3 regions of the Nocardioides exalbidus genome follow, and region 3 is predicted to be linked to each of the others. Evidence: riboswitches for the same ligand, from Rfam matches in the RefSeq annotation. Region 3 holds a riboswitch; each other region holds the start of a gene.

What was found. A riboswitch is a leader RNA that binds a small molecule or an ion and turns the genes downstream of it on or off. The one in region 3 is predicted to bind cobalamin.
Region 1: another riboswitch for cobalamin. It lies ahead of BLV76_RS16155 (hypothetical protein); the one in region 3 lies ahead of BLV76_RS05185 (magnesium chelatase subunit D family protein).
Region 2: another riboswitch for cobalamin. It lies ahead of BLV76_RS16440 (FecCD family ABC transporter permease); the one in region 3 lies ahead of BLV76_RS05185 (magnesium chelatase subunit D family protein).

Annotation. Positions count from the first base shown of each region.
Region 1 covers NZ_FNRT01000002.1:3,277,874-3,281,137, reverse strand. Annotated here, with positions in the region: gene BLV76_RS16165 (protein adenylyltransferase SelO) at 1-502, shown strand, start outside; gene BLV76_RS16160 (AI-2E family transporter) at 586-1,734, shown strand; cobalamin riboswitch at 1,766-1,892, shown strand; gene BLV76_RS16155 (hypothetical protein) at 1,946-2,326, shown strand; gene BLV76_RS16150 (hypothetical protein) at 2,329-2,601, shown strand; gene BLV76_RS16145 (ArsR/SmtB family transcription factor) at 2,614-2,991, shown strand; gene BLV76_RS16140 (cation diffusion facilitator family transporter) at 2,988-3,264, shown strand, end outside.
Region 2 covers NZ_FNRT01000002.1:3,340,471-3,343,734, reverse strand. Annotated here, with positions in the region: gene BLV76_RS16445 (ABC transporter ATP-binding protein) at 1-725, opposite strand, end outside; gene BLV76_RS16440 (FecCD family ABC transporter permease) at 752-1,714, opposite strand; cobalamin riboswitch at 1,913-2,093, opposite strand; partial or broken gene BLV76_RS16435 (MFS transporter) at 2,244-3,264, shown strand, end outside.
Region 3 covers NZ_FNRT01000002.1:998,897-1,002,160, forward strand. Annotated here, with positions in the region: gene BLV76_RS05175 (CDP-alcohol phosphatidyltransferase family protein) at 1-133, shown strand, start outside; gene cbiE (precorrin-6y C5,15-methyltransferase (decarboxylating) subunit CbiE) at 205-1,434, opposite strand; cobalamin riboswitch at 1,453-1,599, shown strand; gene BLV76_RS05185 (magnesium chelatase subunit D family protein) at 1,627-3,264, shown strand, end outside.

The DNA of each region.
Region 1 (3,264 bases), 2.3 Mb from region 3:
CGCGATCGCCACCGCCTCCCTCGGCCGGTTCCGCACGCTCTACTCCGCCGCGTGGTCGCGCGGCATGCGCGAGAAGCTCGGCCTGCCGGACGGCCTCGCGGACGACGTCGTCGCCGGCCTGGCCGGCGACCTCGTCGAGCTGATGCGCGACAACCACGTCGACCACACGGGCTTCTTCCGCGCGCTCGGTCGCGCCGCCCGCGGCGACGTCGAGGCCGCGCGCGGGCTCGTGCTCGACCTGGCGGCGTACGACGCCTGGGCCGCGCGCTGGCTCGCGCTCGCCCCCGACGCCGACGCGATGGACCGCGTCAACCCGGTCTACGTCCCCCGCAACCACCTCGTCGAGGAGGCCCTCGCCGCCGCCACCGGTGGTGACCTCGGTCCGTTCGACCGGCTGCTCGACGCGGTCCGTGAGCCGTACGTCCCACGCCCCGGGCTGGAGGCGTACGCCGACCCCGCGCCGGAGTCGTTCGCGGGCTACCAGACCTTCTGCGGCACCTGAGCCACCTGCGTGTGACCGCTGTCTCGGGGTCCACGACCCACGCGGGTGGTAGCGACCGCGGCGAAGACTGACAAGGTGTCGTCATGGCTCGACGACGTACTCCCGAACCCGCCCCCACGCCTGCGCCCGTCCCGGCGCCGCCGTCGCGCGAGGAGACCATCGGCCACGGCCTGTCGTGGACGGCGCGGTGGAGCCTGCGCTTCGTCGGCATCGCCCTCGGGCTGGTGCTGGTCGGACTCGTCATCAAGTACGCCTGGGTGATCATCTTCCCGGTGCTGATGGCCCTGATCCTCTGCACCGTCCTGGCGCCGGTCGCCTCGTTCCTGCGCCGACGCCTCAGGTTCCCCAACGCGCTCGCCGCCGGGGTCACCGTCCTCGGCGCCATCCTCGTGGTCGTCGGGGTCGGCTACACGATCGCGCCGTCGGTGGCCTCGCAGGGCGGCGACATCGTCGACAGCGCCAGCGAGGGGCTCCAGCACGTGCAGGACTGGGTGCAGAGCTCCGACTTCGTCTCCAAGGAGCAGATCGACGCCGGGCTCCAGGGCCTGCAGGAGAAGCTGACCGGGTCCGCCGGCACCATCGCCTCGGGCGTGCTGGTCGGGGTCTCCGCGATCACCAACGGCCTGGTCAACCTGGTGCTGGTGCTGATCCTGACCTTCCTCTTCGTCAAGGACGGCTCCCGGTTCCTGCCGTGGGTACGCCGCCTCGCCGGCCCCACCGCCGGGCGGCACCTCGCCGAGGTCGGCGACCGCGCGTGGGCGACCCTGGGCGGGTTCATCCGGACCCAGGCCCTGGTGTCGCTCATCGACGCCGTCCTCATCGGCGGCGGGCTCCTGCTGATCGGCGTCCCGCTGGCGATCCCGCTGGCTGTCCTCACCTTCTTCGCCGGCTTCGTGCCGATCGTCGGCGCCTTCGTCGCCGGGTCGATCGCCGTCCTCATCGCGCTGGTGTCCAACGGCCCCACCGGCGCCCTGCTGGCGCTCGCGCTCATCGTCGCCGTGCAGCAGGTGGAGGGCAACGTGCTGTCCCCGATCCTGCAGTCCAAGTCGATGAACCTGCACGCCGCCGTCGTGCTGCTGGCCGTCACCCTCGGCGGCACCCTGTTCGGGATCTCGGGCGCCTTCCTCGCCGTGCCCGTCACGGCGGTACTGGCCGTCGTGGTGCGCTACCTCGACGAGGTCGTCGACGCGCGGACCAGGTCCGGCGTCGCGCCACGTCCTTCCGGGGACTGACGCTGCCCTAGACTCGCCGCCAGACGCAGACCGGGAAGTCGGTGCAAGCCCGACACGGTCCTCGCCACTGTGACTGGGGAGCTGCGCCCGAACACGCCACTGGACCGCACGGTCCGGGAAGGCCGGGAACAGCGCTCGACCCAGGAGTCAGGAGACCGCCTGCGTCCATTTCCGCACATGACGATTCCACGAGAGATGGAGCGCAGGACCGATGGACCGACCCCTCGCACGAGCAGACCGACCCACCGTCACCGTCTGCCGCGGCTGCTGCTGCGGCACGACGAAGAAGCGACCGCTGGTCGACCACGCCGCCCGGCTCGACACCCTGCGCACGCTCCTCGGCGACGCCGCGACCGTCCGCGTCACGGACTGCCTCGGGCCGTGCGAGCGCTCCGACGTCGTCGTGGTCAGCCCCTCCCCGGGCGCCCGCCGCGACGGCGCGCGGCCGGTCTGGCTCGGCCTGCTCAACGGACGCCACGAGGCGTCGGCCATCGCCGACTGGGTGCACGCCGGCGGACCGGGCGTCGCCGACCTGCCCGAGAGCCTGCGGCGCTCGCCGTTCCGGCCGTCGTCCACCGCGACGAAGGTGTGATCGTGCGGCACCTCGACACGGACCTGACCTCGCTCGCCGTCTTCCTGGTCGACCGGCTCACCGAGGACCTCGCGCTGCTCTGGGAGCGCGAGTCGTCGCGCGAGGGCGACCTGCTGCGACCCGGGCTCGCCGCCCAGGTCGCGGTCATCGACGAGGTCCTGGTGACCCTGCGATCCGGCCTGCTCCCGCCGCGGCGCGAGCTCCGGCTCCTGCTCTTCGGCTACGGGGCGCACCCCGACTACGACCCGGTCTGGACGCAGCGGCTCTCGAGGTGACAACATCGGCACATGCCGATGACACAGGTGGATGCCGATACTCGACCGATCGCCGAGACTGCGGCGCTGACGGCGGCCGCGTGCCTGTTCAACGGCTTCAGCGACCGCTCGCGGCTCGCCATCGTCCAGCACCTCGCGCTGGGAGAGCACCGGGTGGTCGACCTCGTCCGACACCTGGGCCTTGCCCAGTCGACGGTCTCGCAGCACCTCGGATGCCTCGTCGACTGCGGCATCGCCCAGGTGCGACCGGAGGGGCGAGCCTCGCTCTACTCCCTCACCCACCCGGAGGCGACCATGGACATCCTGGCGTGCGCGGAGCGCATGCTCGCGCTCACCGGCGACGCGGTGACGCTGTGCGGGACCTACGGCGTCGAGGCGCGCCGGCGATGACCACGGACGTCGCCCTCCTGAGCGTCGCCGACCGCCGGCGTCTCGGGCGTCGCGCACAGCTCCTCGCCGGCGCATCAGTGGCCTACAACGTCGTCGAGGCGGCCATCGCCGTGACCGCGGGTCTCGCCGCCGGATCGGTCGCCCTCGTCGGATTCGGGCTGGACTCGGTGGTCGAGGTGTCCAGTGGGCTGGTCATCCTGTGGCAGTTCCGCCACCACCTCCCGGAGACGCGGGAGCGGCAAGCCCTGCGGCTGATGGCCCTGTCGTTCTTCG
Region 2 (3,264 bases), 2.3 Mb from region 3:
ACGGCGAACTGCTCCTCGATGCGCGCCGCGCCCAGCACGTCGCTCGGACGGCCGACGGCGACGAGGGTCGCCGGGGACGTCGCACGGTCGCGGCCCTCCGGCCAGCCGACGACGGCCACCTGGTCGAATGAGCGCAGCGCGAGATCGAGGTCGTGGATGGTGACGACCAGGGTCTGTGCCTCGCGGGCGACGGTGTGCAGCAGGCGCTGCTGCCAGGCCACGTCGAGGTGGTTGGTCGGTTCGTCCAGCAGCATCAGCGGGCACTGCTGGGCGAGACCACGGGCCAGCACGGCGCGGCGCTTCTCACCGCCCGAGAGCTGGTCGCACGGGTCGTCGATCCGGTCGGCGAGGCCGACTGCCTCGAGCGAAGCCACCACGATGGCCCGTTCGTCGCTGCCACCGCGCGACCACGGGCGGGTGCGGGGGACGCGGCCGAGCGCAACCATCTCCCCGACGAGGAGCTCGGCGGAGACGAGCTCTTCCTGGGGGACGAAGGCGAGCCGTCGGGCGCGGTCGCGGGCGCTGGTGCGGTGCAGGTCGCGGAGCTCGCCCGACTCGTCGGCGAGGTAGGCCGTGCCCTCGCTCGGGCACAGTGCTCCGGCCAGCACCCGCAGCAGGGTCGACTTGCCGGCACCGTTGACACCCACCACCCCGAGCCGTGCCCCGACAGGCACCTCGAGGTCGACGTCACGCAGGACCTCGCGGTCGCCGAGCCGGGCCGACACGCCGCTCAGCCTGAGCGCGAGGCGACTCACCTCTCACCGCCGTACGTGTAGGTGCCGCGCCCCATCAGGAGCAGGAAGAGCGGGGCGCCGACGACGCCGGTCACGACCCCGAGGGGGATCTCCTGCGGGCGGACAGCGAGCCGCGCCAGCACGTCGACCCACAGCAGGAACACTCCCCCGCCCAGTGCTGCGACCGGGATGACGACCCTGTGCCGCGCGCCCACGACCAGGCGGGCGGCGTGCGGGACGATCAGGCCGACGAAGCCGATGCCGCCGCTGACCGCGACCAGCACGCCGACGAGCACGGCGAGCCCGACGAACAGCGTCGTGCGCAGGGCGGCGACGTTCACCCCGAGTGCGGCAGCGGTCTCCGGGCCCGCCGCCAGTGCGTCGAGCCATCGGTGCATCGACATCATCGCCGCGGACAGGAGCAGCACGAGGACGGCCGGGACCCACAGCTTCTCCCAGGTCGCGCCTCCGACGCTGCCGAGCATCCAGAACAGCACCGAGTTCGCGGCGCGTGCGTCGTCGGCCATGAAGACCAGGAACGAGGCGATCGCCGACAGGCCCGAGGACAGCACGACACCGGTGAGCACCAGTCGCAACGGCGTGAGGCCGCCCTGGGCGGTCGCGACGAGGTAGACCAGCAGGGCCGAGCCGACCGCACCGAGCAGCGCGCCGGTCGAGACCGCGTAGATCCCGAAGCCACCGAGGACACCCGTCGTGATCGCGGCCGTCGCACCGACCGAGGCGCCGGAGCTGATGCCGAGCAGGTAGGGGTCCGCCAGCGGGTTGCGGACCAGCGTCTGCATGCCTGCGCCCGCGACCGCGAGCCCGGCGCCGACGACCAGCGCCATCAGGGCGCGCGGCACGCGCAGCTCCCAGACGATGATGTCCCAGCGGCCGGGCTGCTCGCCGGTGAAGCGGTCGTTGACCGTCGAGACGACCTCGGCGACCGGGATCCGCTCGGACCCGAAGGCCAACGACATCACGGCACTCGCGGCCCACGCGAGGGCAAGGACCACGACCAGCGGCCAGAACGGCAGGCGCCTCCTGGACCTCGACGATCTGCCGGGTCGGTGCGTCACGGTCGCACCCGCGTCCGGGGCAGGGGGTGCGCGGGCAGGAGGGATGACGGGTCCACTGCGGGCCTCTCGGGTCTCGAACCCCGATCGCGAGGGCCCAGGTGACGGACACGTGAGCCGACAGGTTTTCGGACTCGGGAATCAACCAGTGACGCTGCCTTCCCAGGATCTCTCCCAGTGGCGTGTAGCGCCGCTGTCTCCCTCACCGCTGCGCGCCAGTCCCGGATTCACACCGGAGTTCCCTGGCATCCCAGAGGATGCGTTCGACTCGGCCCGAACGCTAGCACTGCCGGTCGTCACGATCAGCCGGGAGCACCACCTTGTTGCGAATTGTTTGCAACAACCCGAGGATGCGCGCGTGACACCTCGCCTCGACCCGGCCTTCGTACGGCTCTGGGTCGCCACCACCGCCTCCGGCGTCGCCACCTGGTCGATGCCGTTCGTCCTCGGCCTGGCGCTGGTCGACACCACTCTGACGGCGAGTCAGCTCGGCGGGCTCCTGGCGGTTCGCACGGTCGGGTTCCTCGTGGTCATGCCAGTCGCGGGAGTGCTGGCCGACCGCTACCCGCGCCGCTCGGTCGTCGGAGTCGCAGCAGCGGGTGCGGCGCTGTCCTCAGCCCTCCTCGCCCTCGCCGTGCACTCCTCGCTCACCGTGCTCGGCCTCGCAGCAGCGGCAGCCGTGGGCGTCGGGCAGGGCGCGTGCCGACCGGCCTTCCAGGCACTGGTGCCCTCGTCCCACCCGAACGACGGCAGGGCGCCAACGCAGCGATCAGCATCGCCGTGCGGGTCAGCGTGCTTGCTGGACCGGCGATCACCGGACTCGCCTCCACAGTCCTCGATCCCCCTGCGCTGCTGCTGGGGACAGCAGGGATCTGGCTGCTGGCAGCCGGCGTCACACCCTCCGGCTCCCCGTCGACCCGTCGCGCCAGCAGGCCCCCTGGGTCGGAGCGCAGCAGCTTTGCGGCGGACTTCGCCGAAGGCCTGGAGGAAGCCCATCGTCACCCGTGGTTCCTGGGTGGCCTCGGAGCCCTCGCCACCGTGATCCTGACCGGCTACTCCGTCACCGCGGTCGCCGTCCCCCTGGTGGCTCGCGACAGTGGGGACGGGACGGCCCTGGTTGCTGCGGTCGCCACGGCGTACGCCCTCGGCGCCCTGGGCGGCGCATTCGTGGTCGCGTGGTGGCGCCCGACCAACCAGGGGTGGGTGGCCCTCTCGGGCCTGGCGGCATACGCGCTCGCGCCGCTGGCGCTCGCCCTCGACCTCGGGGCGGCATGGGTCGTGGCCGCCTACGTCGTGTGCGGCGTCGGGATCGAGGTCTTCAACGTGCCGTGGTTCACGGCGACCCAGCGCGAGGTCGACCCGGCGAGGCTCTCCCGCGTGTCGTCCCTCGACTTCCTCGTCTCCTACGGGCTCGCGCCGTTGGGGCTCGCGCTGATGGCGCCCGCGATCGAGGC
Region 3 (3,264 bases):
GGGGTCGTGGCTGGTGACCTACGCCGTGATGCTGGTGCAGTTCCCCGATCCGAGCGTCGTCGTCACCGCCTTGTCGCTGCTGTACGTGGTCTACTACGCCGCCGTGAGCGTCGTGCTGACACTGCGGCGTTGAGCCGATCGCCCATGGTTGCTCGGCAGCGCTCCGGACGCGTCACAGAGGCGGAGTGCAGCACGTGTCGTGCTTCAGGCAAGTGCCTGCCGCAGGGCCCACTGAGTGACTCCGCGAGCGGGTGTCCAGCCCGTGAAGGTGCCGACTGGTGCTGCGTTCTCGACGCCGATCCGGATGAGCTCCCCGCCATGGTCGGCGTACGCCTTCGCCAACAACACCTCGGTCTCGAGGGTCACGCCGTGGACGACGAGGCGGCCGCCGGGTTTGAGGGCGGCGAGGCAGGCGTCGAGTACGCCTTCGCGGGTGGCGCCGCCTCCGATGAAGATGGCGTCCGGCGCTTCGAGCCCGGTGAGGGCTGAGGGGGCGCGGCCTTCGACGACCTGGAGGTCGGGGACGCCCAAAGCGTGAGCGTTGCGTCCGATGCGCGCCGCGCGCTCGGGGTCGGACTCGATGGCAATGGTCCGACAAGACGGGTGGGTGCGCATCCACTCGATGCCGACCGAGCCGGCACCCGCGCCGACGTCCCAGAGGAGCTGGCCGGGGGCGGGCATGAGGCGGGCGAGGGCCGAGGCGCGGAGGTCACGCTTGGTGAGCTGGCCGTCGTTCTCGAAGGCCGAGTCGGGAAGGCCGGGGGCCCAGGAGGCCAGACCGTTGCCGGAGACCTCGATGGCGATGACGTTCAGCGCCGGTGACTGCGCGGACCAGGAGGAGGCGACGCCTGACTGAAAACTTTCGGACAGCGAGCCGAGGTCCCCGAGCACCGTGAAAGAAGACGCACCCCAGCCCGACGTGGTCAGCAGCGAAGCCAGCGCAGCCGGCGTCGAGGCGTCCGACGACAGCACCAGGATCCGACGACCCGGTGCCAGGGCTAGCACCAGACGTTCCAAGGGACGACCGACAAGCGAGACGACCTCGCAGGACTCGGAGGACCACCCCATCCGCGCCCGCGCCAACGCGACCGACGAGACAGCAGGCACCACCCGCACCGGGGCGCCGTGCTCCAAGAGCGTGGTTGCGATGCCCGACACCAGCGGGTCCCCGGAGGCGAGCGCGACGACCGGGCGCCCGGCGTACTCAGCGAGCAGCGCAGGCAGGGAGGCCGCCAGCGGAGAGGGCCACGGCACCCGCACCTGACCGTCAACAGTGGGCACCAGGGAGAGGTGACGCGACCCGCCCCAGAGCACCGACGCCTCGAGCACCAGCGCCTGCGAGGACGGAGAGAGCGAGGACCAGCCGTCGGCGCCGATCCCGACGACCACGATCTCGCTGGGCCCATCACTGAACGGCACTGCAGTGGACGACATGGCCGCAGACGCTATCGTGACGCGGACAAGGCGAGAGGTGCCCCGAAGCTTGGGGAGAATCTGGGAAGCCGGTGAAAGTCCGGCACAGGGCCCGCTGCGGTGACTCGAGACGTCCAACAGGGCGATCCGGGAAGTCCGAAGACCGGCCTCCCGCTGACCAGTTCCAACCTGGCAACGAGAGCGGGAGCCCCCATGCCACAGCAGTACCCCCTCTGCGCAGTCGTCGGCAGCGACGACATGACGCTCGCCCTCCTCCTCACCACGATCTCCCCCGAGGTCGGCGGCGTGCTCGTGCGCGGCGAGAAGGGCACGGCCAAGTCCACGACCGTCCGCGCCCTCGCCACCGTGCTGCCGCCCATCGAGGTGGTCGCCGGCGACCGCTTCTCCTCCGCTCCCGGCGAGACGTCGCCCGACGGGGCCTGGGGAAGCGACGCTGAGACCGAGACCCGGCCCGTACGCCTCGTCGAGCTGCCCGTCGGCGCCACCGAGGACCGCGTGCTCGGCTCGCTCCACCTCTCGAAGGTGCTGGCCGACGGCGTCGCCGAGTACGAGCCCGGCCTCCTCGCCCGCGCGCACCGCGGCATCCTCTACGTCGACGAGGTCAACCTCCTCCACGACCACCTCGTCGACCTGCTGCTCGACGCCGCCGCGATGGGCCGCTCCACCGTCGAGCGCGACGGCGTCTCGGTCGCCCACGCCGCCCGCTTCGTGCTCGTCGGCACCATGAACCCCGAGGAGGGCGAGCTCCGCCCCCAGCTCCTCGACCGCTTCGGCCTCACCGTCGAGATCGCCGCACCGCGCGACCCGCAGCTGCGCGCCGAGGTCGTACGACGTCGGCTCGCCTTCGACGCCGACCCCGATGCCTTCGTCGAGTCGTACGCCGACGCCGAGCGCGCGCTGACCGACCGGATCGCCGCCGCCCGCAAGCTGCTCCCCGAGGTCGAGCTGACCGACGCGGTGCTGACCAAGGTGGCCGAGGTGTGCGCCGCCTTCAAGGTCGACGGGATGCGCGCGGACATCGTCACGACCCGGACCGCGATCGCGCACGCCGCCTGGAACGGGCGGACCCACGTCACCCGGGCCGACATCCGGCAGGCGGCGCTGCTGGCGCTGCCTCACCGGCGGCGGCGGAATCCGTTCGACGCTCCCGGGCTCGACGAGGAGCTGCTCGACCAGATCCTCGGGGACGAGGAGCCGGACCCGGAGCCGCCGCTTCCGCCGGAGCCCGACCCGGAAGGTCATGACGACGGATCGTCCGAGCAACCGGAGTCGATGACGCCCGACCAGCCGGACGAGAGCGACACCGACGACAGCGGACGTCATGAGAATCCCCGGTCCGAACCGAGCGATTCCATGACGTCCGACGAGCCGACCGACGTTGAGTCTCCGGGAGACTCACGGCCGAGTGGCGCGGGTCAGACGTCGGTCATCGGGGCGGCGGACCCCTACAAGGTGAAGCGGTTCGAGGTGCACGGGACCGGCGCCGGGGAGTCGGGCAAGCGGAGCCGCGCGCTGACGAGCAACGGACGGCGGATCGGCGCCGACCCGACCGGCAACGGCGGGCTGCACCTGATCGAGACGATCCGGGCAGCGGCTCCTCACCAGCAGGCACGAGGGCGCCAGGGCGGCCGGATCCTCTTCCAGGACGGTGATCTGAGGACCGCTCGACGGGAGGGACGCGAGGCCAACCTCGTCCTCTTCTGCGTCGACGCGAGCGGCAGCATGGCTGCGAAGAAGCGGATGGAGCAGGTGAAGACCGCGATCCTCAGCCTGCTGCTCGACGCCTACCAGCGCCGCGACAAGGTCGGGCTGGTCACCTTCCGCGCCGAT